Regions from separate parts of the Photobacterium sp. GSS17 genome, predicted to be linked through region 1. Evidence: predicted binding sites of a transcription regulator. Region 1 holds the regulator's gene; each other region holds the start of a gene.

Region 1 (7,932 bases):
GTATAGGTCGCTGCCGGCAGGACAGAGTAATCCGCCTTGAATGTCTTAACCTGACCAAACAGGCCATTGACGGCGGCATACCATGCCTGATGTGCTGCGGCATGAGTGAGCTGATAAGGGCCAGCCACATCCCCGACGGCAAAAATATTGGGGTATTTGGTTTGCAGATAGTCATTCACAGCCACAGTACCGCGTGAATTGACGGAAATGCCCAGCTCTTCCAGTCCGAATCCGCTGACATTGGCCACACGGCCCAATGCAAGCAGTACGACGTCAAATTCGACCTGTAGGTTTTCAGGTTGAGTATTTGTCTCACGATTACCAGGGGCATGGGTATGAGCGGCTGCCATTGCCTCTAACCAGACTCGTTGAGTATCGGTTTCTGCCATAGATAAATCAGGTGTCTGCGACTCAGACTGCGGTGGTTTACAAGGGGATACTTCGAATTTCACTGCCTTGTAGCTGGTGTAAACGGTCACGCCATCCTGCACCAGACTTTGCTTGATCAGTCTGGCGGCATCCTGATCTTCACGGATCAGCAACTGATCCGCCATCTCGACCAGTGTGACCTGGCTGCCCAAGCGACTGAAACTTTGGGCCAGCTCACAGCCGATCGGCCCGCCACCCAGTACCAGCATGCGTTTTGGTTGTTCCGTCAATGACCAGATCGTATCAGAGGTGAAGTAGTGTACATTTTCCAGCCCCGGAATGGACGGCACCAGAGGTCTGGCACCGGTGGCAATCACTATGTTGCGGGTTGTAATGCGCTGGCCGTTTACCTCAACTTCCCACGGAGAGCGGATCCGAGCCTCGCCAGTTATACAGTTCACACCAAGAGCAGAATAACGCTCCACACTGTCATGGGGTTCAATCCGGTTGATAACGTGGCGTACCCGTGCCATCACCGCGGCAAAGTCAACCTGAGGAGCGGTGGCCTGAATACCAAACCGACTCGCGTTGTTGATTTCAGACATGGCATGCGCGGCTCGAATAATGGCTTTTGACGGTACACAACCAGTATTCAGGCAGTCGCCGCCCATTTTCTCTTTCTCAATCAGGGTCACTTTAGCTTTTACGGCGGCCGCGATATATGCACTGACCAGTCCGCCAGCACCTGCACCGATAACCACCATGTTCTGATCAAATTGTGCGGGTTTCGTCCAGTCGGCGTAAAGTCGTTGACGACTGATGATGTGCATGACTGCTTTGGCTGAAAATGGGAAGACACCGAGCAACATCAGAGACACCAATACCGGCAGGGAAATAATCCCGCTCAGGCTCTCAATCTGACCTAATTGGGTACCTGCATTCAGGTAAACAACCGTTCCCGCCAGCATGCCCAACTGGCTCACAACATAAAATTTTCGGGTCGTGATAGGGGTCAGCCCCATCAGCAGATTAACCAGGAAAAACGGAAAAATAGGAATCAAACGCAGTGTAAACAGATAGAAAGCCCCATCTTTTTTGACTCCGGCATTGATGGCGCTCAGTCGCTTACTGAAACGGCTCTGCACCCAGTCATGCAAAATATAGCGACTGAACAGAAATGCCAGTGTTGCGCCGATGGTGCTAGCGAACGACACCAGCAACAGACTCCACCAGAAACCAAACAAGGCGGCCCCCAGCAAAGTCATAATGACGGCCCCCGGTAGGGAAAGCGCGGTCACGACCACATACACCATAAAATACAGCACACTGGACAGCAGTGGCTGGGCGAGGATGGTATCCCGCAAAACCTGTTGCTGAGCCTTGGCATGTTCAAGCGTCAGGTATTGCCCTAAATCGAGGGCGTACCACAGTACAAACAGCAGGCTGACCAGCAGGATCGTGATAACTTTCTTTTTATTGATGGCGGGCTTTTTGTCCACCACAGGTTTATTCGTCATAACGGCTTCCTGTTAGCATCCTTGTCGGCCTGAACGGTGTTTGTGGTCGGAGTTGTGTCAGATTCTGAAGCCGAAGGCTGAATGGGTAGCGAACAGAAGCCTTGCTCTGGTACATCCAGCGCAGTATTGAACTTGGCCGACAAGTTCTGGAAGGCAATCAGGGCAGTGAGCTCTACTAAGGCATCTTCGTCGAACCACTGTTTAAGACTAACCAGCATGGAATCCGTGACTCGTTGCCCGGTGACAGTGACGGCTTCCACATAGGTCAGAACGGCATGTTCACATTCATCAAAATGCTCACTTTGTTGCCAATGTGCCAGCGCTTTGATTTTCTCGACAGACTGGCAACGTTCTGCCAGTCGCATGCCGTTGGCATCGACACAGAAGGCACAATCATTGAGTTGGGAGACCCGGACACACACCAGCGAGCGAATCACCGGGGAGAGGGGAGAAGAACGGCGATCCAGATAACCAAAAAATCCGGCGACCAGCCAAAATAAAGGCGGACGTCTACCCCACAGTAAAGCAGGATTCAGCACTTTGCCGAAGTGCCGCTGTTGGAGCCAGAGCAGGGGTCTGATCAGAACGGAGTAACGCTTTTTAGCCGAAATACGCACAGGAACCTCTTTTTCGTCGGTGTGTCGTGTAACTGTCTGAGTCCAATATAAAGATCATGGATCATTTTATCGGTAAATATCAGACAAAGACCTGATAAAGAGGTAAAAAATTTCAGTCGCTAATGAAAATAGCAGAAATCAGGATTGATCGATGGAAATTCGTACAGGAATGGATTGCGGCTGGTTAGCCACCTGATTGCGACTGCTTGGTGCATCGGTGATCAGAATATAGCCACAAGCGATAATCGGGGCGACAGACAACAACATGGTTTTACCAATATGGTAATTACGATACCAATACTTTCTAGCGCGGATTTTGAGGAGTAGTCCCCAGACGAATAAAGTGACGTTTAACACGGTAATCGACAGTAACACATCATGCATAGCCACCGGTGAAGCCACTTGTTGGCTGACCAATAAATAGACAACCACAGGCGGAAGCAGGCTAATAAGAACCACCGCTCGCATCAGGCGTGGCCATTTGCCAAACTTATCCTTGAACATCTGTTCATTTTGTCCTGGGAAAGGTTGGGAATAGTTCATATAACCTCCGGTGTTTTACATCCGGCTAATTCTACAATTGCCCTCATTGAATAAAAGTGTGTTGCCGAATTAATAAGCAGCTTTGTGAGTTAATTCAATGTTTGACAGGGAATGACATTATTCTGTCATTGCAGAGCCAAAAATATGTTGGGAATAAAAAAGAGATCCGAAGATCTCTTTTATATGTGTTAGGTTGCGATTAACTTAATTTCGCAAGAAGTTCTGAGCGCCGCTCTTTCGGGATAACAGACCAGTGCTTGCCACTGATTGCTCCTTCCAAAGCCCACAGTAAGTCGATACTTACTTCGCCTTCATGAGTGCTCTGTAGCGCTTTATACGCATTCAGGGCACCGGCTTCGTACAGCTCATCCACTGTGGTTATTCCGGCTTTTTTCAACATCCTCTCATTCGCCAGGCGAAGATTGGGTAAATCTTTGATTCGATTGGGAGAGGTGTTATTTTTTATTTCTTTATCTGCTTTAGCGGCAGATAAAGACAATTTCGCCTGAGCCAGAATTTTATCAGTATCGTCCCACCACTCTTCAGGAATGGCATAATGTTTGGTTACAACAGGAAAGCCACGTTTCTTATATACATAAGGTTTCATTCCTGCGGATTTATATTCCTTTTCATTGTCGGCATTCGCCCGTAAATGCAGTTTGTCATTTACCACGAGTGCAAACATTGTTTCGCCAGAAAATATGCCAAAGCCGCCAAACATTGAGCGTGATTTGACGTTATCGAAATTATTAAAAAGGCGTAATGAATCTTTGAGTACTGGTTTGTCCATGCGTCTTCTCGGTGAATTGTTACTAGGTCACCTAACAACGAGCGAGGATTCAAGAATAGCAGAGTTGTAAAACGAACTGTCAGGGAAAAGTGAAATTATTTCCTGATGTTATCTGCTATATCCATCGGCAACCCCGCTACCATAAGTTGACTGCTTTAAAAATAAAACTGCCTACTCTTAGGCCGGAAGCTTTGCGTCCCTACCTTTCGATAGGTTTGCCTTGTTCGTGACACCTAAAGCATATCTCAGAAGATTATTTTGAACTTGCTCCCAACTTTTAAAGTGTGATATTGCTCCCAGTAATATCTCACAATTTTTATAGTGATATACTTCTAATGTTGTGAATTTATTACTGTTTAAGTCAAAAGTGGTACAAAAAAACCGGAGATAAAAATCTCCGGTTTGTCATACATTTGTCATCAAGTTATGCATATCAGCTGTTCAGGTTACGCACTGATTTGCGAACGACCAGTTCTGGTATCATTTCAAAAACCTGATGCTCGTGTTCTTTGTTCTTCACGCGATCCATCAGAATCTCAACCGCACTCTTACCCAAACGGCGTTTAGGCTGGTGGATCGTGGTCAGTGGCGGTGAAAAATACGGTGCCAGGTCGATGTTATCGTAGCCAATGATCGACATATCGTCAGGTACACGGATACCGGCTTGCTCAAATGTACTGATCATGCCCATCGCCATGATGTCATTGAAGCAGAAAATCGCGGTTGGACGCTTTTCCATTGCCATAAATGTGTTGGCCGCTTTTACCGCAGATTCACATTCGAAGTCACCTTCCAGAATCCAGTCTTCATTGATGTCTAGTCCGGCTTCTGTCATTGCCTTGCGGAAACCTTTCAGGCGTTCGCGACAGGCCGCTTTTTCTGCGTGGCCAGTCAGACAGCCAATTTCCTTATGACCGTGCTCAATAAAGAATTTGGTTGCCACGTAGCCGCCAAGTTCAGCATTGTCCTGAATTTTATCGGTGTGCGGGCTTTCCGGACCCCAGTCCATGATCACCATCGGCAGATCTTTCTGGCGCTCCAGCAGTTCCAATAGTTGCTCGTCAAGATCCGAACACATCACCAGCAGGCCATCTACCCGTTTTTCGGCCAGCATACGCAGGTAATCTCTTTGCTTTTCCAGGTTACCTTCGGTGTTACACAGAATCAGCGTATAGCCTTCACCGTAGCAATATTCTTCAACGCCGTGGACAACTTCAGCGAAAAACGGGTTGGTCGATTTGGTTACCAGCATGCCGATGGTGCGGGTTGTATTGCACTTCAGGCTTCGTGCTACGGCACTTGGTGCGTAGTTCAGCTCTTCAACCGCCGCGAGAACTTTCTTCTGTGTTGCTTCAGCCACGAAGCGTGTTTTGTTGATCACGTGTGAAACGGTGGTGGTTGAAACACCAGCCATACGTGCAACATCTTTAATCGTTGCCATAGTTATTCTTCTAGTGAATGGGTCCGCAGACCTTTAAATTGAATGCATTACCTAAGAGGACAGTGATGAGTTGCGATGTCAGGGATGCCATTCACTATTCTGTTAGGTGGAATTACCAGAAACGCCAAAAGGCCGCATCTCGAACGGGCGGCTTCATCTCTGATAACAAAAAATCGTACCCGCGCTAATAAAACGCGTTGCATGGATCATTTGCATTGTTTAATCGCTTGCGATCACATTTTACTGAGTGTGGCCAATAGTGCAATGTTTCTGGCCAAAGTCATGGATATTAATTGACAGTTATCAATATTTTGCTTGTAACAAGGCTCTACGCTGCAATTTATTGTTATGGTAATAACTTGATTTGAAACAAATTTAATATCCTGCAATAAATCAGTTTGCATGGAATAAAAATACCGGTTGTGCTTGCTGCGCGACAACCGGTACTAATTTCGCTCAATCAACGATGTTTCCGCTCTTATAAAACCGTGGTCTTTTCACTTGAAGCGGCGTTATCACTCTGCTTCACGAGGTTTGATTGATAGTAATAGCGGCTCTGTTTTCTGCCTTTTTTCTGTCTGCGTTTTCACCGGCCGGTAACACGACAGGGTAGCCGTCGACCGGGTGGTGGCTGATGCATACCGGCCAGCCATATACGGTTTCAATGAGCGATTCGCTTAACGCATGCTGCGGGCTACCATCTGCCTGGATTTTGCCGTTGTTCATGATAACTAACCGGTCAGCGTACTGAGCAGCAAGGTTCAGATCATGGATGACGACGATGACCGCCGCGCCGGCCCGAGCCATGTCTCTGGCGACGCGTAACGTGTTGTGCTGATGCGCCAGATCTAACGCTGAGGTCGGTTCATCAAGCATCAGAACGCACTGTTCGCCCGCCTGACTTAATTGTGTCAGCACGCGGGCAAAATGAACCCGCTGTTTTTCTCCGCCGGATAAGGTCGGGTACAGACGTGAAGACAGGGCAGTCACGTCTACCTGCGCCATTTTTTCACTGGCAATTTTTCGGGTACGGGCCTGCGAGATATTGAGAGGCAAAGCCCCCAGAGCCACCACTTCTTCAGCCGTGAAGGCAAATGTCAGACTGCTGTGCTGCGGCAGGATGCCGAGATGCTGAGCCAGCTGATGGGGTGGCCAGTTTTGTCGGTTGCGGCCGAAATAGCAGATTTCCCCTGGCACGCTCCGTTCACCACACAGAACTTTCAGCAGGGTACTTTTCCCTGCGCCGTTGGGGCCTAACAGTGCAGTCAGCTCGCCTGAGCGAATGTCGATCGAGAAGTCGTCCAGAATCACTTTGTCGCCCAGACTGAGGTTCAAACCCGTGACGCTGACTGCTACGGGCTCTGTTACCACAATTGGCTTTGTTACCAAAGACGAGCGGTTGGCCGAATCTGCTGGCTGGCGTGCAAAGGACGAAGCGTTCACGGTTGTTGGATTGTCACTCATGACAGTTTGCCCTTTTGCTTAACTAACAGTGTGATGAAAAATGGCGCGCCAATTAACGCGGTGATGATGCCAACAGGAAGCTCTGACGGTGCCGCGACAACGCGCGCCAGCATGTCAGCAATCAGGAGCAGTAAAGCGCCAAGCAAAGCGGACAGCGGAAGCAGGGTTTTGTGGTTCGGCCCGATCAGCATTCGACAAATATGGGGAACAATCAGGCCAACAAAACCGATCACCCCGGTCAGGGAAACGGCCACTCCGACGCCAGCGGCACAAAGCAGAATCAGGCTGCGTTTCAGGTGCTGGACGTTAACACCCAGGTGACGAGCTTCTGCTTCTCCCAGCAAAAAGGCATTCAGGGCGTTGGCATGGCGATCAAAAAGAACAATCAGCAGCGCCAGCGTCATATAGGCCAGAGCGATGCTGGGCCAGGTTGCGCCAGCCAGTGAGCCTAATGTCCACAATGACAGATCTCGCAGTGCCTGATCATCGGCATAGTAGTTCATCAGGCCCAGTGCTGCGCCGGACAGCGCGCCAATAGCAACCCCAGCCAGTAACATGACGGTGACGGATGTGCCATTTTTATCGGTTCCCAAAGTGTATACCAGGTACGTTGTGGCAGTGCCGCCCAGAAAAGCGAGCACGGGCACTGTGCCCAGTGTGAGCAGGTAGGGGGAAAGGGCGGCAAGCGGGGCAAAAAGCACGATTCCGACTGCGGCCCCCAGGCTTGCTCCGCCGGATACCCCAATGATGCCCGGGTCAGCCAGCGGGTTGCGGAACAACCCCTGCATCACAGCACCACACAGCGCCAGAATGGCACCGACGGCAATTCCCATCAGGGTTCGGGGCAGGCGAATTTGCTGAATGACCATACTGATATGAGTCGGCAGTTCGGTCTGCCACGGCAGAAGCGCATGGAGGCTGTCCTTGACGCTGATTGCCATTGGGCCGACCGTCATTGAGACGATCAGCGTCATTGTCAGCAAAGCCAGACCAGCCGGAAAGACCACGCGGGTTGGGAGTCGTTGTAACTGCATGTTGTGTACTACTCGGGAAAATGACTCAGGGTAGGTTGAGGGTGACTCAGAATGACTGAGGATAAAATTCGCGGTTGAGGCGTTCTGCTTCATTCAGGCTTTGTATCCCGAGTCCGCCAATCAATGCTGTACCATCAATGGTCACAACGGCTTGATT
Region 2 (7,932 bases), on a different replicon from region 1:
TGGCGAAGCCCTGTCAAAATCGGAGCTGGTTGATAAAGTTTCCTACGAAAACATGTCCGGTGGTGGTGGTGGTAAAGCGATTGCTTACCTGATCAAGACCGCTGAACAGTCCCAAGACACGCTGATGGTCAACTCCACACCGATCATCATCCGATCTCTGTCTAACGTGTTTCCACAGTCTTTCCGTGATCTGACTCCTGTCGCTGCGACGGTTGGCGACTTCGGCGCGTTTGTCGTGGCAAAAGACTCTCCTTACCACTCGTTCACTGAACTGGCGGAAGCTTACAAGAAAGATCCTCGCTCAGTTTCTGTTGCTGGTGGTTCTGCTCGCGGCAGCATGGATCATCTGGTTGCGGCACTGGCTTTCAAAGCGGCAGGTGGTGAACCACGTAAACTGAAATACCTGGCTTACGATGCTGGTGGTAAAGCCATGGCGGGTTTGCTGTCTGGCGAAACACAAGTGCTTTCTACCGGTCTGAGTGAAGCGCTGAGCCTGGCTGAAGCCGGTGAGATCCGCATTCTTGCGATGACAGGTGATGCGCGTTCTACTGCAGCACCTGATGTCCCGACGCTGAAAGAGCTGGGCTACGACGCTACTTTTGTCAACTGGCGCGGCTTCTTCGGTGCTCCGGGGCTGAGCGATGAGCAGGCCGATGAGTTTGCTGATGTACTGAAGAAAATGTACGAAACCAAAGCTTGGGAAACCGTTCGTGACCGCTACGGCTGGACTGAAATCTACAAGCCTCGCAAAGAGTTTATGGCGTTCCTGGAGCAACAGGAAAAAGAAGTGGGCGGCCTGATGCGCGAGCTGGGTTTCCTTAAGTAATCTTCAACGGCGTACCCGGATGTTCTGTTCTCCGATGAGAGATTTATCCGGGGCGCCATCTGTTGCGGCGCTGGTTCGTTACTACAGGTTGGCATTCCCGCCTTGTGCCTTGTCCGGGCGCTGTTCGAAATCAATCTAACCTGTTCAGTTCACGTGCTGATCATGTTTTCACTAAATACATGTTTCTGCTCAAGTCATGTTTTAGTTAACGACATGTTTTAACCAAAGAATAGAGGGATCACCAATGACGATAACGAAAGATCATATCGGCGGTCTGGTGTTTTTATGTTTTTCCATCGCCTACGGCTACTACGCCAATGAAATCGTGTTGTTTCCCGGTGATGAATTTGAACCCTTCAACGCCAGATCCATGCCAACAGCCCTGGCTTTAATGGGAGCCGTTCTGGCGGTGTGTCAGCTACTGACGGCCAGTAAAAAAGAGAAAGAATGTCTGAAGTTAACCGGTTACGACTTTTCGCTGGTGGCTAAGTTACTGGTTCTGATGGTGCTGTTTGCCGTGTCACTGGAATGGCTGGGCTTTATGGTGGGAACCATTTTCTTCCTGGCTGGTGGCTACTGGCTGCTGGGTGAGCGAAGAATCAAGATTGTCGTGTTGGCGTCTGTACCGTTTGCTGTCGGGTTTTGGTATGTCCTGACGCAACTGTTAGATATTTATCTGGCTCCGGGCCGGGTCTGGACAATGATGTTGGGGAGCTAAACCATGTTTGATGGAATGATGTCAGGGCTGACAACTGCGTTTATGCCCTTCAACTTACTGATGGTTGTCGTCGGGTGTTTTGCCGGTACCTTTATCGGCATGCTGCCGGGACTGGGTCCTATTTCTGCTATTGCGCTAATGATTCCGATTACCTACGGGCTTGATCCTTCTTCGGGTATTATTCTGATGGCCGGGGTGTATTATGGCGCTATTTTCGGGGGATCAACCTCGTCGATCCTGATCAATGCGCCGGGCTGTGCGAGTACTGTGGTGACTGCGTTCGACGGTTATCCGCTGGCACAAAAAAATCAGGCTGGCAAAGCACTGGCACTGGCGGCGTATTCTTCTTTCACCGGTGGTACGGTTGGCGCCATTATTCTGTTGTTTGCCGCACCGGCTCTGGCAAAAGTATCACTGAGCTTTCAGTCGTCAGATTACTTTGCTCTGATGGTACTGGGATTAACGGCGGTAGCGGCTTTTTCCGGGAAGGGGCAGGTGCTGAAAGCCCTGATGATGACGGTTTTTGGCCTGATGATTGCGATGGTCGGCAACGATGTGATGACCGGCATCCCACGCTTTACCTTCGATAATATCAACTTGATTGATGGCATCAGCTTCCTGCTGCTGGCAATGGCAACATTTGCTCTGACAGAAGTCATTATGACGGTACTGCGTGGCGAGCATAAAGAAGAAGAGCCGCAGATGGACATGAATTCCCTCGGCAGTATGAAGCTGAATAAAGAAGAGGTGAAGCATGTTGCGCCGACTATTGCGCGCTCGTCGGTGTTCGGTTTTCTGGTTGGTGTACTGCCGGGTGCTGGTGCAACTATCGCCTCTTTCCTGAGTTACGGCATGGAGCGAAACCTGGCACCAAAAGCGGAGAAAGCGAAATTCGGGAAAGGCGCGCTTCGCGGGCTGGCAGCACCGGAGTCAGCGAACAATGCGGCTTCTACTGGTTCGTTTGTCCCTTTGCTGACACTGGGTATTCCTGGGTCAGGTACCACTGCTATTATGCTGGGAGCGCTGATTGCTTACGGGATTCAACCGGGCCCGCGTCTGTTTGTCGATAATCCGGATGTATTCTGGTCGGTGATCATCTCGATGTACTTCGGCAATCTGGTACTGCTGATTCTGAATCTTCCGTTGATCCCTTACATTTCTAGATTGTTGGTGATCCCGCGTCCGATTCTTATCCCGTTGATCCTGTTCTTCTCAATCACAGGGGTATATCTGGTTAGCTTCAATGCGTTTGATATTCATATGATGGTTATCATTACCGTGATTGCGACATTCCTGAAGTTACTGAATTTCCCGATGGCACCGATGCTGCTTGGCTTTATTCTGGGGGATATTCTGGAGAAGAACCTGAGTCGATCACTGACCTTGAGTGACGGTAGCTACTCTTTCCTCTGGGAGCGCCCACTGACACTGTCGATCATGATCATCGCGGCGCTGGCACTGCTGATGCCGTTGGTAACTGCGGTGCTGGAGAAGCGCAAGCAAAAGTCTGCTCAGGCGACCTTAACGGAACTGAACGATGGCGAAGCCAGGCTCAAAGCGGGTGAATAAGCTGTTGTTCAGACAAGCCCTTAAGAAGGTATACACATTTAAAATCCCGGTGACTTGCCGGGATTTTTTATTGTCGCTACACTCCGTTGATTTATTGGGATGGAGCCTTGCTAAAAGGCTTTTTCCTTACCGACTCAGTCCTTGTTAACGCTTTCGGGAGAGTGTCCAGTGACCCATGACAAAGCCAGCCAAATGGTGATTTTTGATACCTTATTGCAGGCCGGAAGTTTTACCGCTGCCGCCAAACAGCTGGGTGTCTCGACCTCTCATGTCAGCAAGCAGTTGGGCGCGCTCGAAGAAGCGTTGAACGTAAAGCTGCTGCAGAGGACGACCCGGACATTTACTCTCACCAATGCGGGGCAGGAGTTTGCCATTTATGCCCGCCAGGTTGTAGAAGCCGTTAATAATGCCACGGACTCTATGGCGTTCGAGCGTGATGACGTGGCCGGGGTGCTGCGTCTAGGGTTATCCCAGTCTTTCGGCACCATGCACATCATTCCCGCCATTGAAATTCTGCAGCAAAAATATCCGGAACTGCAGGTTGAGCTGAGCTTGTTTGACCATCAGGCTGATATGCTGGCTGATGGGTTGGATCTTTGGATCACCAACTATGAAAATATTCCGCAGGGCTATGTTGCACAGCGACTGGCTGATACTCGCTTTGTTGTTGCTGCATCACCAAAGTATCTGCTGAAGCGAGAAGTGCCATACCACCCGTCAGAGTTGGTCAACCACAATTGCCTGACTTATCAGAGCCGACAGCGAAACTACAGTTGCTGGGAGTTTGCAAAAGACGGTGAGGCTACCACGGTGAATGTTTCCGGCAATTATCGGGTGGATCTGGCAGAAGCCGTACGAGATGCCGCCGTGGCTGGGTGGGGGGTAGCTTATCTGGCCACATACTTGCTGCGCGATGAGTTTCGGGACGGTAAGTTGATTCAGTTGTTACCTGACTGGCAGGCAGCGCAACGTATGCCATTTTACGCGGTTTATCCGAGCCGTAAGCATTTGCCGCGCAAGATCACGGCGGCGATTGACTTCTTCAAACATCACATCGGCGAACAGCCTTACTGGGATAAAGCGCTGATGCCTTGGGTTAAGCTTTGAGGCCGTGATCCAACCAGATACGAAAATAGCAAAGTGAATGACAAGGATGGGCATCCTACGATTAAGAGCTATTTCTAGGCTCGGCTTTTAGTACGAGACTTTTCAGCATATTCGTATCAGTACAAAACAGGCAGTGGTTAGAGTAAATACAGGTCAGTGTGGTTTTTTTCAGCAGCTCCCTGAAAAGATTGTTCGCGCTGACAGAAATATTTTTTCCATATGGAAAAAATTTCCTTTGGAACTCCAATATTTTCAATACTATCAATTTGTTGAAGACTCTCGACAGGTGAGGTAAGAAACTCAGTAACAAACCGGCAGCAAAAGGATCTTGAAGGCAAACCTTTGCGCTATAGAATGCGCCGCTTCTTCATTGAACGTAAGGTTTTACTATGTCTTCCCTCTTCGGTATTGCTGCGATTCTGCTGTTTGCATACCTGCTATCGACAGATCGCCGGAATATTCCGCTGAAAACGGTCAGTCTGGCTTTCACCCTTCAGGTGTTGTTTGCCTTACTGGTGCTTTACGTACCCGCCGGTAAGGAAGCACTCAGCCAGGTTACTTCTGCGGTCTCCAGCGTAATCGATTATGGTCAGCAAGGGATTTCATTTCTGTTTGGTGGTCTGGCTACAGGCAGTGTCGGGTTCGTTTTTGCCGTTAATGTTCTTGGTATCATCATCTTTTTCTCCGCTTTGATCTCTGCCCTGTACCATATCGGTCTGATGCCAAAAGTCATTAATGTGATTGGCGGCGGGCTGCAACGTTTTCTGGGTACCGGACGTGCCGAATCGCTGTCGGCCACCGCGAATATTTTTGTCGGTATGGTAGAAGCGCCGCTGGTGATCAAACCGTATTTGCAAAAAATGAGTGATTCTCAGTTTTTTGCTGTCATGACCTGCGGTCTGGCCTCTGTAGCCGGCGGCACGTTGGTGGGGTATGCCTCTCTGGGTGTTGAACTGAATTTCCTGATCGCTGCCGCGTTTATGTCAGCACCGGCAGGTTTGCTAATGGCAAAAATGATGGTTCCGCCATCCGCTGAACAGAGCGGGGATGACGAAGTAACCTCGGTTGAGATTCCACGCGCCACCAACGTGGTGGAAGCGCTGGCGGATGGCGCAATTGCAGGCCTTCGTTTAGCGGTGACCGTTGGTGCGACCCTGCTCGCATTCATCAGTGTTATTGCCCTGCTGAATGGGTTACTGGGAGCGGCCGGTGATCTGTTCGGTCTGTCTCTGAGTTTTGAAAAGTTGCTGGGCTACGTATTCGCGCCGGTCGCTTTTTTACTGGGTGTTCCCTGGAATGAAGCCAGCATTGCCGGCTCACTGATTGGCAATAAGATTGTGGTCAATGAGTTCGTGGCATTTATTCAGATGATGGAAGTGAAAGATCAGCTGAGTGAGCACTCTCAGGCAATTGTGACTTTCGCGCTGTGTGGTTTTGCCAATATTGGTACGATGGCCATTTTGATTGGCGGCCTTGGCAGTATGGTTCCTGAACGTCGCTCATACATTTCTAAAATGGGCTTCCGTGCAATTGCGGCAGGCGTACTGGCTAACCTGATGAGTGCTGCGGTGGCCGGAGCCATTTTGTCTTTCTGATTTACACCGCTCCAACCCGTTAATACGTTAAACCAGAAAGGGCCTTCGGGCCCTTTTTTGTGCCTCTCGAACGGGTGTTGAGCCGATAGGCGTTCGCAAAGCCTGCTGGATTAAATGATTACGTTATGTACTTAGATGAAGTAGCTAATCAGATGTAGTAGCTATTCTGATGGAGTAGCCGTTCAGATGGGGACAGGGAGCCAGGGCTTACGTCTGCCACACTGTAAATCGTGTCAGCTTACCGTTCAGCAGTATGTCTCAAACCAGAGGCTCCAACAGTGAAAATATAATCTGTGTTGCATATTTCCTTTTAAGTAAACTTAAAAATTTACTTAATCGATGGGTTTTGGTAGCGTGAGTATTAAGAAGAGCTGCAACAGCGTTGTGGAACGAACCGTGTGCTCCCAATGGGTACCGGTTATCTGATACCACCTTGCGTTAATGAGGTTGAATCGGGGCCTGTGGCTCAATCAAGACAGAGATTAATGCGGAACGATGAAAAGGATATCTGGATGAAAGTTATTGCTTTTGCTGCAACAAACAGCACGACATCTATCAACAAACAACTGGTTAGCTATGCGGTATCGCTCCTCGGTAATGTTGAGGTGGAGCTGCTGGATCTGAATGACTATGAAATGCCGCTATACAGCGAAGATCGGGAAAAAGCGACGGGTCACCCAGAACTGGCCAAGCAGTTTTTGAACAAACTGAATGATGCCGACGCCATTATCATTTCATTTGCTGAACATAACGGATCTTACTCTGTGGCTTATAAGAACGTTTTTGACTGGTGTTCTCGTATTCAGCATAAGGTGTATCAAGGCAAACCTATGGTACTGCTGGCAACGTCACCGGGAGCGGGTGGTGCACAGAGTGTACTGGCGGCGGCAAATGGCTCAATGCCATATTTTGGGGCTGAGGTGAAAGCGTCCTTGTCAGTACCGAATTTTTTTGACAATTTCGACACCGAAAACCAGCGCATGATCAATCCTGAATGGGATGACCGACTACATTCTGCAATGCAACAACTGTTAGCCTAATGCAATTCCTGTCACGCTGTTGTGAACGATGATCACGACATAACCGTTCCAGGTGTTGGATGCTGAACTTTAGCGGCTGCTTTGATTCACCCCCTCAGTTTCATCTGTTGACGGCGGTGATGAATAGCAGCCGTTGGTATAAAGAGCAGCAATCCATAGTCTCGAATTACGACAAGAGGAACGGGAAAATATAAGAACTATTTTATATGTCATATTTTCTCTTTGTTATTTTTAAAAGTTAAATAATTACAACTACCGTTGATTCAGTCACACTCATTACAATAAATATATTTATCAGAATGCGAATTGCTTCTTATTTGACAGTTTATTTCAAAAGGTTTCAAAATATTTTAAATTATTTACTTTTATTTATCTGTCTGAATATTAAGGATTTTAAACCAGTTTCTTCATACCAAATGACTAACTCAAACATCATTGTGGCCAAATATTGCTCAGTTGTGTGTTGAGACTTTTAGTCAACCTTATATAATTCCGCCGTAAACAACACTGTTTTATACGATAGAGTTTTAAACACTATTCCCCATTTTTATTCCAGCTTGTCAAAGCGGAAGGTCGTTCTTTGCCTGCGATTTGGAATCCATTATGAAATTATTGAAATTACACTTGCTGCCTGTTTTAGTACTCGGCCTGACCGCCTGTGGGGGAGGGAGCGGAGATGACACACCTTCGCAACCTACAGTGGACAGCGGATCACGTGCTCCGCATGGATATAAGATGACGCTGAATATTGATCAGAATGATCTACAGGCGCTGCAGAACGTGAAATATGCCTCCAATGGTGGTGCGGGGATCTCTACGCCGGATAATTTCAAAAAATAGGTAATATGATGAAAAAATTGATTATTGGCTCGGCAGTATTGGCTGTCTGCACGCAAGCCAATGCGGCTCCATCAGTTCAAGGTTATTACCAGGCGAAAGAGCTGATTACGTATACCACGGAAAAAATTCAGCAGAACAAAGCGGAATTTTTCATGCTCGACTTTGCATTGACGAAACCGGCTCAGTCACAACCGCTGTGGATTACCTCCAATGATGCGTTGGGATATTTCCAGGCTA
Region 3 (7,932 bases), 790 kb from region 1:
ACCACCCAGTCCTGCCACCATTTTACCGAAACGCTTGGCGGCTTCGCCGTTGTCCAGCACGGCCTGCAGTTTCTCGGTCGCCTGATCAAGATCAGCCGCTAAGCCACTGTTTACCAACATTTCAGCACACAATGCCATGGTCACTTCAAATAAGCGAGGATTGCGGTATTCACCGTTCAGGAATTGCACGGCTTCGCGGACTTCGAGTGCATTACCGGCAGTCGATGCCAGCACTTGGTTCATGTCGGTCAGCAGCGCGGTGGTTTTCGTACCGGCGCCGTTGGCCACAGCCACAATAGACTTCGCCAGCTCTTCAGAGGCTTCATAGGTTGGCATGAAAGCACCGGAGCCGACTTTGACATCCATGACCAGCGAACCCAGGCCCGCGGCCAGTTTTTTCGACAGAATCGATGCCGTGATCAGGGAAATATTATCCACGGTCGCCGTCACGTCACGGGTCGCGTAAACCCGCTTATCCGCCGGAGCCAGATCACCGGTCTGGCCGATAATCGCGACACCTGCGTCTTTGGTAACCTGACCGAACACATCGTTGTTTGGTGAGATATCGTAGCCAGGGATCGATTCCAGCTTATCCAGCGTACCACCGGTGTGACCCAGGCCACGGCCGGAAATCATCGGGACGTAACCGCCACAGGCTGCCACCATAGGGCCCAGCATCAGGGAAGTAACATCGCCCACCCCGCCGGTCGAGTGCTTGTCGACAATCGGGCCGTCAAAGTTCATGTGGCTCCAGTCAATCACCATGCCGGAATCACGCATTGCACAGGTCAGGGCAACACGCTCAGCCATGGTCATGTCATTGAAGTACACCGCCATTGCAAAGGCTGCAATCTGACCTTCAGATACGGTGTCTTTGGCAATGCCCTGGACAAAAAAGTTAATTTCGTCAGCGGTCAGCTCGATGTTGTCACGTTTCTTGCGGATAATTTCTTGTGGTAAATACATGGTATTTCCCCAGTCAGAGTCTTATGTAGGGTCAGATCCTTTACCGCATCGCCAACCACACAAGCTATTCAGGCTGGCACACATTCAACTGTCAGGATCGATTTTCAGGCGAAGAGAAGCCGCCTCTTCCTGACACACAGGTTCAGCGAGGAACCAGGCAGTAAAGAGTCACAATTCAGATGGTTTGTTGACCAAAAAGTAAGGTGGCACTGCGCCACCTTACCTGGAAAGATTAGTAGCCGCCTTCAGCCGCTTTTTCGCCTTCACCCAAGGTGTGCAGCAGGTTAGCCAGCAGGCTTGATGCGCCAAAGCGGTAGTGCATGCTGTCTGCCCACTCAGCGCCAAGAATACGGTCAGCCATCGCCAGGAATTGCTGGGCATCTTCTGCGGTACGAACGCCACCTGCAGGCTTGAAGCCAACCGTTTTCTCAACGCCCATGTCTTTAATCACGGTCAGCATGATTTCTGCCGCTTCCGGCGTCGCGTTTACTGCCACTTTACCGGTGGAAGTTTTGATGAAATCCGCACCAGCGTTGATGGAGATTTCAGAGGCTTTCTTGATCAGCTCAGGCGTTTTCAGTTCACCGGTTTCGATGATCACTTTCAGCAGCACGTCACCACACGCCGCTTTACACTGTTTCACCAGTTCAAAACCGACTTCTTCGTTACCGGCGATCAGGGCACGGTACGGGAATACCACATCCACTTCATCGGCGCCGTAGGCCACAGCAGCTTTGGTTTCTGCAACGGCGATGTCAATGTCGTCGTTGCCGTGCGGGAAGTTAGTCACTGTCGCTACACGAACATCTGGCGTGCCTTGTTCACGGAGCTGCTTCTTCGCAACTGGGATAAAACGTGGGTAGATACAGACTGCCGCCGTGTTGCCAACAGGGGTCTTGGCGTTCTTACACAATTCGATCACTTTCGCATCAGTGTCGTCATCGTTCAGAGTGGTAAGATCCATTAGTTGTAGTGCACGCAGTGCAGCAGCTTTTAAATCGCTCATGACTATCTCCAGTCCAGTTATGTTCTATCAAGCTTCAGAAACTGTTCCATACGCCTGACGGTTAACGTATGCGCCACCGCCAAACGGCCCGCCTATGCGAACAGTGCTACCCGACTGTTGGTCTGCGACCGCGGGTAATACGGACTTGACTCCTTGAAGACTCAGACCAGCGACGCGAGATCGTCAGCCTGATTGCTATCCGTGTCACCGTTACACCGAATCTGGTGCCAGATTCGGCTCACGTTGATGTTGATCAGTCTTATTGATTCATATCTCAATATTTAAGAGACAAACTGAAACAACCGTAATGTGTTTGTGATGGTGCCCTGACATCATACCAAGAGCGCCTGACTGCCACCATGAAAGTTACGTTTCCCAGCGTGGACAATGTGTTTACCCCAAGAATAAACACGCACAACTTTCAGGGTTAAAATTCAGCCCTGGTAGTCAGGAAAAAAACCGCTCCACCAGCCACTGATAGGCAATGCCGCCGATATACACCCCGACGATTCCCATCACGCCGGACAAGACAGGAGGGGCGGGAATGGGCAGCTTAATGGCTGAAAACACAATCCCAACAATAAACCCCGCCAGTAACGCTAAAAGTACTTCACTCATCTTCTTGCTCTCTGTCTAAAACAGCACAAGAAGAAGTGTAGTCTGCCCGGCAACGAATGTAATGCTAGCAAAGGAAATGAGCAGAAACCGGAGCGCAATCGATTTTATGGCACGTCATGGAAACAGCCATTTCGATGTTTACCCTATCTGTTGAACTTCAATACCTTCACACAAGCCCCCACTTGGCCTTGAAACGGCAAGCCCTGACAGCACTCGCTGATAATTGCCGGCACCTCAGATTAGGGACGAGTAGAGACAGGTGCATTTCAGAAAATGGCACGCTTTAACGAATCAGGTTCAGAAACAGACGGAGACAATTACAGCCCGAAGGCGGATAACGCTCTGACTGGCGTAATGCCGAAAGCGCTAATGAAGCACAAGCCGTGGGAGAAAACAATGATGGTGAGGTATCACCGGGATGAGAAGGACGGAAAACAAAAACGCCGCAGACAGTGCTGCGGCGTTGTCGGTAATCTGACGGGGAATTACAGTGACATACCCACGAACAGACCAGCGATAGTTGCAGACATCAGGTTAGACAATGTACCTGCAGCAACCGCTTTCATACCGAAGCGTGCGATGTCGTGGCGACGGCTTGGAGCCAGACCACCCAGACCACCCAGCAGGATCGCTACTGAAGACAGGTTAGCGAAGCCACACAGTGCGAAGGAGATAATCGCTTCAGTCTTAGGAGACAGTACCACTTCCGCCCCTTCCGCCAGGTATGGCGCAAAGTTCAGGTAAGCAACGAATTCGTTCACAACCAGTTTCTGGCCGATGAAAGAACCGGCAATAGTGGCTTCTTCCCATGGCACACCAATCAGGAACGCCAGTGGTGAGAACACGTAACCCAGAATCAGTTCCAGCGTCAGCTCAGGCATACCGAACCAACCGCCGATACCACCTAGCATACCGTTGATCAGCGCGATCAAACCGATGAATGCCAGCAGCATCGCACCTACGTTCAGTGCCAGTTGCATACCAGAAGATGCACCCGCTGCCGCAGCATCGATAACGTTAGCAGGCTTATCATCACCCGTTGCCGTTGCGTCACTTGCCAGCTGCTCAATTGGCTCTTCAGTTTCAGGCTTGATGATTTTCGCGAACAGCAGACCACCCGGTGCTGCCATGAAAGATGCCGCGATCAGGTATTCCAGAGGAACACCCATTGATGCGTAACCCGCCAGTACACCACCCGCTACAGATGCCAAACCACCACACATAACAGCAAACAGCTCAGACTGAGTCATTTTTGGTACGAACGGACGGATAACCAGAGGCGCTTCCGTTTGACCAACAAAGATGTTAGCTGTTGCAGACATGGATTCCGCACGAGATGTGCCCAGTGCTTTTTGCAGTGCACCACCCAGAATGTTAATTACAACCTGCATGATACCCATGTAGTAAAGCACGCTGATCAGTGCAGAGAAGAACACGATGACAGGCAGAACACGCAGGGCGAAGACAAAGCCACCGCCACCAAATACTTCAAACATTTTGTCTGAAGTCAGGCCACCGAATAGGAAGTTGATACCGTCATTACCGTAGGAAATAACGTTAGCAACCGCGGTTGACATGCCATACAGCACATCACGGCCAACAGGTACATACAGAACAAATGCACCCAGAATAAATTGGATGGCAAATGCACCACCAACAGTACGTAGATTGATAGCTTTGCGGTTATCAGATAACAGCACTGCCAGACCCAGCAGTACCACCATCCCAACCAGGCTCATAAACACGCTCATAGTTTATGGCATCCCTTTAAGTTAAGTTTGGCGTCTCGACAATTCGGCTCAGTTAAGAGTCCGGCGCATTATACTCATGCGGCGCCGGATAAAATAATGCCCGCTTCACAGTTTGCAAGGAAAGAGATAGCAAGCTCAGCAGCAAACGTGAGTGCCATCACAAAACATTAGAGCTTTTACGCAACCGTTAGCGCAATCGTTTTTAAATCTGTGACGCCCGTTCAATGGGGAATATGAAAAAGTTCAGCTGTGGTTAAGGTGATGACTTTTTCGATCTCCTCCCGGGGCTCCGATCGCAGCGTAACCAGCGCATCCATCACCGCAACCAACCGGTCGGGACGATTCGGCTGGCCCTGAAAGCCGGCCACCGGCATATCGGGGGCATCGGTTTCCAGCAACAGTGCCGACAAAGGCAGCTGCGCTATGGCGGCACGCGTTTTCTTTGCTCGCTCATAAGTGATGGTTCCCCCGACTCCGATTTTCAGGCCCAGATCAATCATCTGTCTGGCCTGCTCCAGACTGCCGCTGAAAGCGTGATATACCCCACCGGCGACCGGCGGGATCTGCTTGAGCAGCCGCAACAATTCCGGGTAGGCTTTACGGCAATGCAAAATTACCGGTAAGCCGTAATGGTTCGCCAGCCTGAGCTGGGATGACAGTAACGTAAGCTGTTGATCACGATCGACCTCTGCAATGGCAAAGTCTAGTCCACATTCACCCACCGCTACGCAGTGTGACCGATTTTTTGCTCTCAAAAGTGATTCAGCTTCCAACTCTGCCGCCAGTTGCCGCTCGGCGGCAACGGTATGATCTGCACTGAAAAACGGGTGCAGACCGAGGGCAAAGTACACCCCGTCTTGCTCCGTGGCGAGCTGACGTACCGCCTGCCAGTTGCGCACCCCCACCGACGGTATCACCAGTTTGTTCACCCCGGCCTGACGCGCCAGCGCCAGATAATGAGCCGGGTCTTCACTAAATGGCGCAAAATCAAAATGGCAATGGCTGTCTATCATCCTGGTATGCTCCCGCCTGCGGCTGCGAATCTCGGCATCGCAGGCCAAAGTACCGGCCAGAGCGCCTCTGGCCAGCGGCTGTTATCCGTTGGCATCTGATTTTGCGCTGTTGATATGTGTCACAGGCTGGTCACAGACCTTGGAACCGATACCTGCATTAACATTAGCATTGGCATCAGCACCAATATCGGTATCGCCAGCATGGGATGGCATGGTGCCTCCCCGACACGCCGTGCGGCGTTGGTCAGGATGACGCGGATCATCTTCATCGTAACGCACTGGCGCACAGCAGCGGCGGTTCTCCGGAACCAGCCCCATTCTCTCGCACCAGCGATCGTACGCGGCCACCCAACGTTTTATTACCCTAATCATACTTCTCATCCTGCTGTACTGACTTGGCTATCATGACGATCATACTACGTCCCGAGGCCAGAATGGTACGGTGCGGATAACGGGGAGCCTGATTGATCGGGTAAATGTCATCCGGGCTCTGTTTCGCCGTGTTAATCACCACATGCCATTCGCTGCTGTCGCGATCCGGCAGAGTAAAAGCCAGCGGATCCCAATAAGCATTGCAGACCACATACAGCTCATCCTGGGTGATGGGGTGATACACCGTCAGCGCCAGAGAATGCGAATGTTCCGACCAGTCCGGTTTATTCGGCTCCACCCCGTGCCAGCGGATGTTGACGTTTTCCACCACAGAGCTGAGAGAGCGGTGCATGTTCCAGTCGAGGGTCGGCTCTGCCCGCCGAATTTGCCCCAGCAGCGTCACAAAGCGCAGTAAATCCTGATTTTTGTCGACCAGGCTCCAGTCAAACCAGCTGATTTCATTATCCTGGCAGTAAGCATTGTTATTGCCCTGCTGGGTGCGGCGCACTTCATCCCCCATATTGAGCATCGGCATCCCGAGCGACAGGTAGAGCGTGGCCAGCATGTTCTTGCACTGGCGATGGCGCATCGCCTCCACTTCCGGCAGTTCGGTCGGACCTTCGACTCCGTAATTGCTCGACAGGTTATGGTTGTCGCCATCCTGGTTATTCTCGCCGTTGGCCCAGTTGTGCTTTTCGCTGTAGCTAACCAGATCATTGAGGGTAAAACCGTCGTGGGCACAGATAAAATTTACCGAGCGGTGCGGAGAATGCTGCCGTCCGCAGTAAATATCCGGGGAGCCCAGCACTCTTGAGGCAAAACGGCTGACATAACCGTTGTCTCCCCGCCAGAAGGCACGCACGTCATCGCGGAATTTTCCGTTCCATTCATTCCAGCGATCGCCGATGAACGAGCCCACCTGATACAACCCGGCCGCATCCCAGGCTTCGGCGATGATTTTGGTGCCGCACAAAATCGGGTCAGAATCGATAGACCAGAGCAGCGGCGGCTCTTTCATTGGCTGGCCGCGACTGTCACGCGCCAGCACTGACGCCAGATCAAACCGGAAGCCGTCCACCCGCATTTCCGTCACCCAGAAATGCAGGGCATCAATGATCATTCGCCGAAACACGCTGTGATTGGCATTGCAGGTGTTGCCACAGCCACTGTAGTTGCGGTACTGGCCGTTCTTTTTATCAACCAGGTAATAGGCACCATTCTGCAGCCCTTTGAAGCAGAACGTCGGCCCGTGTTCATCGCCTTCCGCGGTGTGGTTAAACACCACATCAAGAATCACTTCAATATCGGCTTTGTGCAGCTCCCTTACCATAGTTTTGAATTCATTGATGGCACTGAGCGGATCATTGTCCACGCTGTAGCCAGCATGCACCGAGAAGAAATTGATGGGGCTGTACCCCCAGTAATTCGGGTGGCCGTCCGGAGCATCGCTGACATCAAACTGCTGCACCGGCAGTAACTCTACCGCGGTGACGCCCAGCGCTTTGAGATAAGGGATCTTTTCAATCACGCCGGCAAAGGTGCCGCGTTTGTCTGCCGCAACGCCGGAGTTCGGGTGTTTGGTGAATCCACCAACGTGCATTTCGTAGATAATGGTCTCGGTCAGCGAATGGCTGGGCACGGGCACGCCCTGCCAGTCAAAACCGAGCTGATCGACCACCATGCTCTTCATGCAGGCGTCCATATTGCCGCCCGGACCAATTGCCCGCTCGCGGCGGTAGTTGTTACCAAAGCAAATGGCCTGACTGTAGGGATCAATCAATATCTTGTCTTTATCAAAACGCAGCCCTTTTTCCGGCAACCAGGGGCCATCTACCTGGAACCCGTAAATCTGGCCGTGACCAATGTTACAGACAAAAATAAACCAGTAATGGCCGCGTTTATGCCGCAAGGGATTGAGTTCAAACGTATGGCTAGGGCACGTCGCATCGGCATCCTCAAACAGATGCAGCAAAACCCGGGTAGCGTCTTTGGAATAAAGGCTGAAATTAACCCCGCTTTCCTGCACGCTGGCCCCCAGCGGGTGCGCTTCCCCTTGCCTGGTATACACCTCACTCGCCGGTGCGAGTGCCCTTAACTGCGTGTCTGCTGCAATGGCCATGTGCCGTCTCCGTGGTTGTACCGTTCGAATGGTGTCAGCCATCCATCAAATCATATGCACACAAAAGAATACTAGACACAAATTGAT
Region 4 (7,932 bases), 620 kb from region 1:
CTTTCGGAAGAAAATCCACCATGTATTCCGCGCCGCGATACAGCTCGGTATGGCCTTTTTGACGCCCAAATCCTTTCACTTCTGACACGGTCATACCGGTAATGCCGACATCAGCCAGCGCTTCACGAACATCATCAAGCTTGAACGGCTTAATGATGGCTTCAATTTTTTTCATGTTCATCATCCTTTGCTTGAGCAGAGGTCGGTGACGGCTCAGGCGTAAACGCCGCCAACTGCCTGATTAATATTGCCCGCAGTATAGCAAATAGGTTCGCCCCTGTTGACAGGCGGTTCAGTATTTTTCTGTGGGGAGCACCACATCGTCGTCCATCATTTTCAGCAACAGCAGTACCGCAAAAATCAGTACCAGACTGTTGAGAAACACGATCACCGGCTGCCGGAACTCCGGCTGAAACAGCTGGGGCAGATACGGGATCAGGCTATAGCCGAAAAACATGGTGACAGCAGGGATGAAGAAATAAAGCGGGATGAATCCCCAGCGATTGCCGCGGCACAGCCCGGCAATCGCGGTCAGACCGGAAATCAGTACCAATGTAGCAATCACGCTGGGCACGATCCCGATTTGCTTGAAACTGAAAATTGCCGCGAAGGTATCCGCATAGCGGATCAGGCAGATCACCACCAGTGCAGCCAGCCCTTTGGCCGCAAGGAGAAACCCATTGCGTGTGTCGTCCATTATTCTCTCTCTTCCTTGAAAGCGTGTGGAGCTGGCTGTGATCGGGATAAAAAATAATCGCATAGTTTATGCGGGTAATGTCAACAGCACAACAGTTATTTGAACAATGTTTCTCTCTTTGCCCTAACCTGCCAAATTGGCGCTGACCGCATTCAAACAACGGCAGTCAGCCATGCATTCGCACCAGATCCGCAAACCCTTCCAGGCTTCTGACAACCCGGGTCGATACCCGATTTTCTGCCCGGTTACGGTTCAACCAAACAGCTTTCATTCCCACATCACTGGCTGCCTGGGCATCCAGCTTCGGATGGTTGCCGATGTACCAACAGGCCGATGCCGGTTCGCTGGCCCGTCGCAGGGCGTGCTGAAAAATCCGCCGATCCGGTTTCGCCACTCCCACTTCTTCCGAAATCACCATGAACCGGAAATAATCCCGGATCCCGGTTTCGCGTAGTTTGGTTTCCTGATGAAACGCAAAACCGTTCGTGATAATGGCTAAAGGCGACAACTGCTGCAGGATGTTTAGAGCCGGCAGCACGTCTGGAAACAACATCCAGTGCTGGCGGTACAACCGGTAGTACTCCACGCTCAGCTTTTCAGCCTGTTCATCGCTCAGTGGCATCCGGAACAAAGCACTGATTCGTGCCCGTCGTAACTGCTCGAAACTCAACTCACCCGAACGCCAGCGCGCACGCTGCTGATCGGTGATTCGACGCCAGTCTTGTTCTATTCCATCAGAACAAGTCTGAATCTGCGATGAATAACGCGCGGCAAAAACCCGGATGGCCTGTTGCTCAGCGCCATCATGATCAAGCAGTGTATTATCGAGATCGAAAAATATCACATCGCCTCCGCGGTATATTCAACGCTTATTTCCAGCATAATCAAAATCTTGCCGATTCGGCGAGAAAAATTCGTGTCAGAAATAAAAAAACCGCCCATTTAGGGCGGTTTTTGTTCACAAGACGTTCTTTTACCGACAGATACCGGGGATTATCCCAGGTTCACGCGTGCGTTGCGGAACATACGCATCCACGGGCTGTTCTCGCTCCAGTCATCCGGATGCCATGAGTTCGCCACGGTGCGGAAGACACGCTCAGGGTGCGGCATCATGATAGTTACACGGCCATCCTGCGTCGTCAGACCGGTAATACCGTTCGGAGAACCGTTCGGGTTCGCCGGGTAGTTCTGGGTCACATTGCCGTAGTTGTCCAGGTAGCGCAGTGCAACAGTACCAGACTGCTCAATCGCCGCCAGGTGCTCAGCATTGCGTACTTCAACACGACCTTCACCGTGAGAAACGGCAATCGGCATACGTGAGCCTGCCATTCCGTTAAAGAACAGGGAGTCGCTCTGCTGCACTTCCACTAGGCTGAAGCGGGCTTCGAAACGCTCAGATTCGTTACGGACAAAACGCGGCCACAGGTCAGCACCCGGAATCAGGTCGCGCAGATTCGACATCATCTGACAGCCGTTACACACACCCAGTGCAAACGTGTCGTTACGGTGGAAGAAGCGCTCGAACTGGTCGCGAGCCAGATTGTTGAACAGGACTGACTTCGCCCAGCCTTCACCGGCACCCAGTACGTCACCGTAAGAGAAGCCGCCACAGGCAACCAGGCCGTGGAAGTCGTTCAGGGCAACACGGCCAGCCAGGATGTCACTCATGTGTACATCTTTTGCTTCAAAACCGGCACGGTCAAAGGCAGCAGCCATCTCAACGTGAGAGTTCACGCCCTGCTCACGCAGAATCGCCATTTGCGGCTTAGCGCCAGTGGCAATGTAAGGGGCCGCCACATCTTCATTGATGTCAAACGACAGGGCAACATTCAAGCCCGGATCGTTCACGTCCTTCTTCGCGTCAAACTCCTGCAGAGCACCCGCCGGGTTATCGCGCAGCGCCTGCATCTGGTACGTTGTTTCTGCCCAGATAGTACGCAGTTCAGTGCGGCTTTGCTCCAGTACACGGTCATTGCCGTTCCAGATTCGCAGTACGTCCTCGTCAACCACCGTACCAATAACGTGGCTACATGCTTCCAGACCGTGAGCGGCCAGTACCGACTGTACCTCGTCCAGGTCATCAGTGCGTACCTGAATCACAGCGCCCAGTTCTTCGTTAAACAGGGTCGCCAGCACATCGTCACACGCATCGCCGTCAGTGGTGTTAATGTCCACTTCCACCCCGGTATGACCGGCAAAAGCCATTTCTGCCAGAGTGACATACAGACCACCGTCACCACGGTCGTGGTAAGCCAGTACTTTTTCATCACGGACCAGTGCCTGAACCGCGTTAAAGAAGCCTTTCAGCAGCTCAGGGCTGTCCACGTCTGCCGGGGCATCACCCAGTTGCTTGTAAACCTGTGCCAGGGCAGTCGCCCCCAGACGGTTCTTCCCGCAACCCAGGTCAAGCAGCAGCAGCGTTGACTCGCCTTTGTCAGTACGCAGCTGTGGCGTTACGGTCTTGCGGATGTCTTCGACACGACCGAACGCGGTAATGATCAGCGACAGCGGTGCCGTCACTTCTTTTTCCTGCTCCTGATCCTGCCACTTGGTCTTCATTGACATGGAGTCTTTACCGACCGGAATCGTCAGACCCAGCGCCGGACACAGCTCTTCGCCCACCGCTTTCACTGCTTCATACAGACCGGCGTCTTCACCCGGGTGACCAGCTGCAGACATCCAGTTGGCAGACAGCTTGATACGTTTCAAATCACCGATATCGGCGCTGGCAATATTGGTGATCGCTTCACCGACAGCCAGACGGGAGGAAGCCGCAAAGTCCAGCAGTGCTACCGGCGTACGCTCACCCATCGACATGGCTTCACCGTGATACGTGTCGTAGCTCGCTGCAGTCACCGCACAGTCCGCTACCGGAACCTGCCATGGGCCAACCATCTGATCGCGCGCCACCAGGCCAGTTACCGTACGGTCACCAATGGTGATCAGGAAGGTTTTCTCGGCCACAGCCGGCAGACGCAGTACACGCTGGGTCGCGTCTTCCAGATCGATACCACTGCGATCAATCGCCTGACCTTCTGCTTTCTGCGTGGTCACGTCACGGTGCATCTTAGGCGGCTTGCCCAGCAGGATATCCATCGGCATATCGATTGGAGTATTGTCGAAGTGGCTGTCTTCCAGTGTCAGATGACGCTCTTCAGTCGCTTCGCCCACCACCGCATACGGGGCACGCTCGCGCTGACAGATAGCATCAAACACGTCCATATCTTCAGCCGCCACAGCCAGCACGTAACGTTCCTGAGATTCGTTACACCAGATTTCCAGCGGGCTCATGCCCGGCTCGTCATTCGGCACGTCACGCAGCTGGAATTTACCGCCACGCTCGCCATCGTTCACCAGCTCAGGCAGGGCATTCGAGATACCGCCCGCGCCCACATCATGGATAAACGCAATCGGGTTGGCATCACCCATCTGCCAGCAGCGGTCAATCACTTCCTGACAACGACGTTCCATTTCCGGGTTTTCACGCTGTACTGACGCAAAATCCAGATCCTCGGCCGACTGGCCAGAGGCCATAGAAGAAGCGGCACCACCACCCAGACCGATATTCATCGCCGGGCCACCCAGCACGATTAGCTTGGCACCAACCGGGATCTCTTTCTTCTGCACATGCTCGGCACGGATGTTACCCATACCACCGGCAATCATGATTGGCTTGTGGTAACCACGAATTTCTTCACCGTTGTGCGATGCCACTTTTTCTTCATACGTACGGAAGTAACCCAGCAGGTTAGGACGACCGAATTCATTGTTGAATGCGGCGCCGCCCAACGGGCCTTCCAGCATGATATCCAGCGCGCTGACAATACGCTCCGGCTTGCCGAAGTCGGTTTCCCATGGCTGAACAAAGTTCGGAATTCGCAGGTTCGATACAGTAAAGCCCACCAGACCGGCTTTTGGCTTACCGCCGATACCTGTTGCGCCTTCGTCACGGATTTCACCGCCTGAACCGGTTGATGCGCCTGGCCATGGCGAGATAGCCGTTGGGTGGTTGTGAGTTTCCACCTTCATCAGAATGTGTGCGTCTTCCTGATGGTACTGGTACTGACGGGAGGTCGCATCCGGGAAGAAACGGCCCACCGTGGAACCTTCCATAACGGCGGCATTGTCTTTGTAAGCTGACAGCACGTAGTCGCCGTGCTGCTCATAGGTGTTCTTGATCATCTTGAACAGGGACTTGGCCTGATCAACCCCGTCGATCGTCCAGTCCGCGTTAAAGATCTTGTGGCGGCAGTGCTCAGAGTTTGCCTGCGCGAACATCATCAGCTCGATGTCATTCGGGTTACGGCCCAGCTTAATGAAACTGTCCACCAGGTAGTCGATTTCATCTTCCGCCAGTGCCAGACCCAGGGTAACGTTTGCTTCCTCAAGCGCTTGACGGCCACCGGCAAGGATGTCCACGCTTTTCAGCGGGGCTGGTTCAGCCTGCGTAAACAGTACTCCAGCCGCATCCAGATCCGTAAATACCACTTCCATCATGCGGTCATGCAGCAGACCTTTCAGGGCTGACAGCTGGTCATCTGTCAGAGATGCCGTGGTGTCAACATAGTAGGCCGTACCGCGCTCAAGACGCTTAACCTGGCTCAGGGCACAGTTACGGGCGATGTCGGTAGATTTGGAAGACCAAGGAGAAATGGTGCCCGGACGAGGTGTCACCAACAGCAGCAGGCCGGAAGGCTCATGTTCTGCAATCGTCGGACCGTAAGTTAACAGGCTGGCCAGCTTGTCTTGCTCTTCCTTGTTCAGCGTCGCTGACAGATCAGCAAAGTGCATGAACTCAGCATAAATGCCTGACACAGGCAGATCTAATTCGCGGCAGCGCTCTAGCAGCTTGTTAACGCGAAACTCAGACAGTGCGGGTGAACCACGCAAAATTTCCATGTGCGTACGTCTCTCGATTAGCAGTTGAATGAAGGTGATATTGGCCTAATCCCCGTCGAAGACCGGGATAATTACGTCAATGCCACCTCGTTTGCCAGCATTTTACGAGGCGAGTTTGTCGCGATGGGGCGTAGTATAAGGGAAATCTTTTTGTGACGTAACACTTGACGCAACCGTTTGCGTGTTTTTTTTTCGATCACGCGAAAAAACCACGAAAATGCCTCATTCTCATCCCCGGTTTCGGGTATACTGCCCGACCTTTCTGACAGCCTGTCAGGATACCCATACCGCAAAAAACTGCTGTCATACAGGCGAGGATTTTGCGTATTTGATGACCTTTGGTATAAAGGACGCCCGATAGATACTGAGAGCATAGTTAATTGAGCAATCTCCGAACGCATTCCACTGTCAGACATATCATAGCCTTACTGCTAAGCACCCTGCTTCTGAGCGGCTGCTTGTGGCAGGAAGCTCCGCGTACAGATTTGGAGCGTATTCGGGAAAACGGTGTTCTTCGAGTCGGCACCCTCAATAACCAGCTTTCCTACTACATCGGCAGCGATGGTCCGACCGGGCTGGACTACGAGCTTGCCCGCCGGTTTGCCAAAAAACTGGGGGTGAAGCTGGAAATGAAGCCGATGCTGAGCCTGTCGAACATGTTCCCGACCCTCAAGCGCGGCGATGTGGATATCCTGGCCTCCGGGCTGACCATGACCGCCGACCGCCTGGCCGATTTCCGTGCCGCTCCGGCCTACTACTACGCCAGCCAGAAAGTGGTCTATAAAAAAGGACAATGGCGACCGCGCAGCATCGAAGATCTGGCCGAAAACAAAGGTGTGCTGACCGTCGTGAAAGGCTCCAGCCACGAAAAGACCCTTCACCTCCTCAAACTCCAGCACCCTACCCTGACCTGGAACAGCGTTGTCGAAACCGACAGTGACGAGCTGATGCGCCAGGTGGCGGAAGGTGAGCTGGACTACACCATGGCAGACTCGGTTGATGTCGCCCTGAACCAGCGGATTTACCCGGACATCGCGACCGCATTAGAGCTGACGGAAGACGAACCTATCGCCTGGTTTGTTAATCAGCGTCACGACGACAGCCTGTATGCCCTGCTGATTGAATTCTTCGGCGACATCAAACAAAGCGGTGAACTGGCCAAACTGGAAGAGAAGTACTTCGGCCACGTGGACAAGTTCGACTATGTTGACACCCGCGCCTTCCTGCGCGCCATGGATCACAAACTGCCAGAGTGGAAAAATCTGTTCCAGCAGTATTCCGGGGAATTTGACTGGCGCCTGATCGCCGCCCTGTCCTATCAGGAATCGCACTGGAATCCGCAGGCGGTATCACCGACCGGCGTCCGCGGCATGATGATGCTGACCCTGCCGACAGCCAAGGCTGTAGGCGTGAAGAATCGTCTGGATCCAGAGCAGAGCATTCGTGGCGGCACGGAATACCTGCGCAAAATCATCGCCCGGATCCCGGACAGCATTGAAGACCATGAGAAAGTCTGGTTTGCCCTGGCCTCTTACAATGTTGGCTTTGGTCACCTGATGGATGCCCGTCGCCTGACCAAATCACAAGGCGGCAACCCGGATGCCTGGAGTGATGTCAAACAGCGGCTGCCGTTGCTACGTAAGCGTAAGTTCTACACCCAGACGCGCTACGGCTATGCCCGTGGTGATGAAGCCCTGAACTACGTGGAAAACATCCGCCGCTATTACCAGAGCATTATTGGTTATGAGCAGGCACACAGCCTGCCGCCAACCGATGACATAGCCATTGTGGACGGGCTGAACACCATCCAGCCACCAGCGGTCTCTGAGAGCCAGAGCGCGCTGCCCGTTCCGCCGCCACCGTCCACTACACCGTCAGATGAGCTGCCGGACATCAGCACCAACAAAACGGCCAGTAACTAATGGGGTTACCGGCCATTCGCCAGTTTCAGACCTGCCATGGAAAATCAAACGGCAATTGATGACGTTATTGGCAGGAAACGCTAGTGTCTGGTGAAACTAGCGGCCTGAAAGCGCTGTAACCTGCATGACGACAGCCAGCCCAGGCCAGCCCCCTCGCGTGACCTTCACTTTCAATGAAAAACAGCAAGTTCAGTGAGATCACGCTAGCAATACGGGATAATTCTGGTCCACAGCCCAATCATTTTCGCTGATACTGCAGAAAAAGGAGCCTGCGTACCGGGACAGTCCGTATGGCAGGAGAGAAATATTTGCAGGAGGCGCTATGCAGTTTTCGAAGAAAAAAGCCCTTGACCGAATGAGGACGCGGATGGCGGTCTCGGCAACTCGCCGTAAACGCCTGCATGCCAACATTCG

Evidence for each region. Region 1 encodes PurR, which represses purine synthesis genes. Its sites were predicted from a motif close to TNANGNAAACGTTTNCNTNA; they were not measured.
Region 2: the regulator PurR is predicted to act here: its motif matches at 4,551-4,570, upstream of PGW97_RS18695 (NupC/NupG family nucleoside CNT transporter).
Region 3: the regulator PurR is predicted to act here: its motif matches at 4,518-4,537, upstream of PGW97_RS02920 (NupC/NupG family nucleoside CNT transporter).
Region 4: the regulator PurR is predicted to act here: its motif matches at 5,762-5,781, upstream of purL (phosphoribosylformylglycinamidine synthase).

What each region holds. Positions count from the first base shown of each region.
Region 1 covers NZ_CP117517.1:1,428,798-1,436,729, forward strand. Annotated here, with positions in the region: gene PGW97_RS06315 (FAD-dependent oxidoreductase) at 1-1,850, opposite strand, end outside; gene PGW97_RS06320 (carboxymuconolactone decarboxylase family protein) at 1,883-2,503, opposite strand; gene PGW97_RS06325 (hypothetical protein) at 2,642-3,046, opposite strand; gene PGW97_RS06330 (TfoX/Sxy family DNA transformation protein) at 3,246-3,836, opposite strand; cyclic di-GMP riboswitch class I at 3,960-4,066, opposite strand; gene purR (HTH-type transcriptional repressor PurR) at 4,270-5,277, opposite strand; gene PGW97_RS06340 (heme ABC transporter ATP-binding protein) at 5,803-6,741, opposite strand; gene PGW97_RS06345 (FecCD family ABC transporter permease) at 6,738-7,775, opposite strand; gene PGW97_RS06350 (heme/hemin ABC transporter substrate-binding protein) at 7,822-7,932, opposite strand, start outside.
Region 2 covers NZ_CP117518.1:507,518-515,449, forward strand. Annotated here, with positions in the region: gene PGW97_RS18675 (tripartite tricarboxylate transporter substrate binding protein) at 1-826, shown strand, start outside; gene PGW97_RS18680 (tripartite tricarboxylate transporter TctB family protein) at 1,071-1,544, shown strand; gene PGW97_RS18685 (tripartite tricarboxylate transporter permease) at 1,548-3,113, shown strand; gene PGW97_RS18690 (LysR family transcriptional regulator) at 3,282-4,220, shown strand; gene PGW97_RS18695 (NupC/NupG family nucleoside CNT transporter) at 4,610-5,815, shown strand; gene PGW97_RS18700 (NADPH-dependent FMN reductase) at 6,328-6,855, shown strand; gene PGW97_RS18705 (hypothetical protein) at 7,459-7,695, shown strand; gene PGW97_RS18710 (porin) at 7,704-7,932, shown strand, end outside.
Region 3 covers NZ_CP117517.1:634,758-642,689, reverse strand. Annotated here, with positions in the region: gene deoA (thymidine phosphorylase) at 1-966, opposite strand, end outside; gene deoC (deoxyribose-phosphate aldolase) at 1,199-1,972, opposite strand; gene PGW97_RS02925 (XapX domain-containing protein) at 2,420-2,590, opposite strand; gene PGW97_RS02920 (NupC/NupG family nucleoside CNT transporter) at 3,076-4,341, opposite strand; gene PGW97_RS02915 (TatD family hydrolase) at 4,563-5,354, opposite strand; gene PGW97_RS02910 (hypothetical protein) at 5,436-5,726, opposite strand; gene glgX (glycogen debranching protein GlgX) at 5,719-7,845, opposite strand.
Region 4 covers NZ_CP117517.1:808,759-816,690, reverse strand. Annotated here, with positions in the region: gene glnB (nitrogen regulatory protein P-II) at 1-175, opposite strand, end outside; gene PGW97_RS03635 (hypothetical protein) at 293-697, opposite strand; gene PGW97_RS03630 (HAD family hydrolase) at 864-1,541, opposite strand; gene purL (phosphoribosylformylglycinamidine synthase) at 1,691-5,596, opposite strand; gene mltF (membrane-bound lytic murein transglycosylase MltF) at 5,977-7,518, shown strand.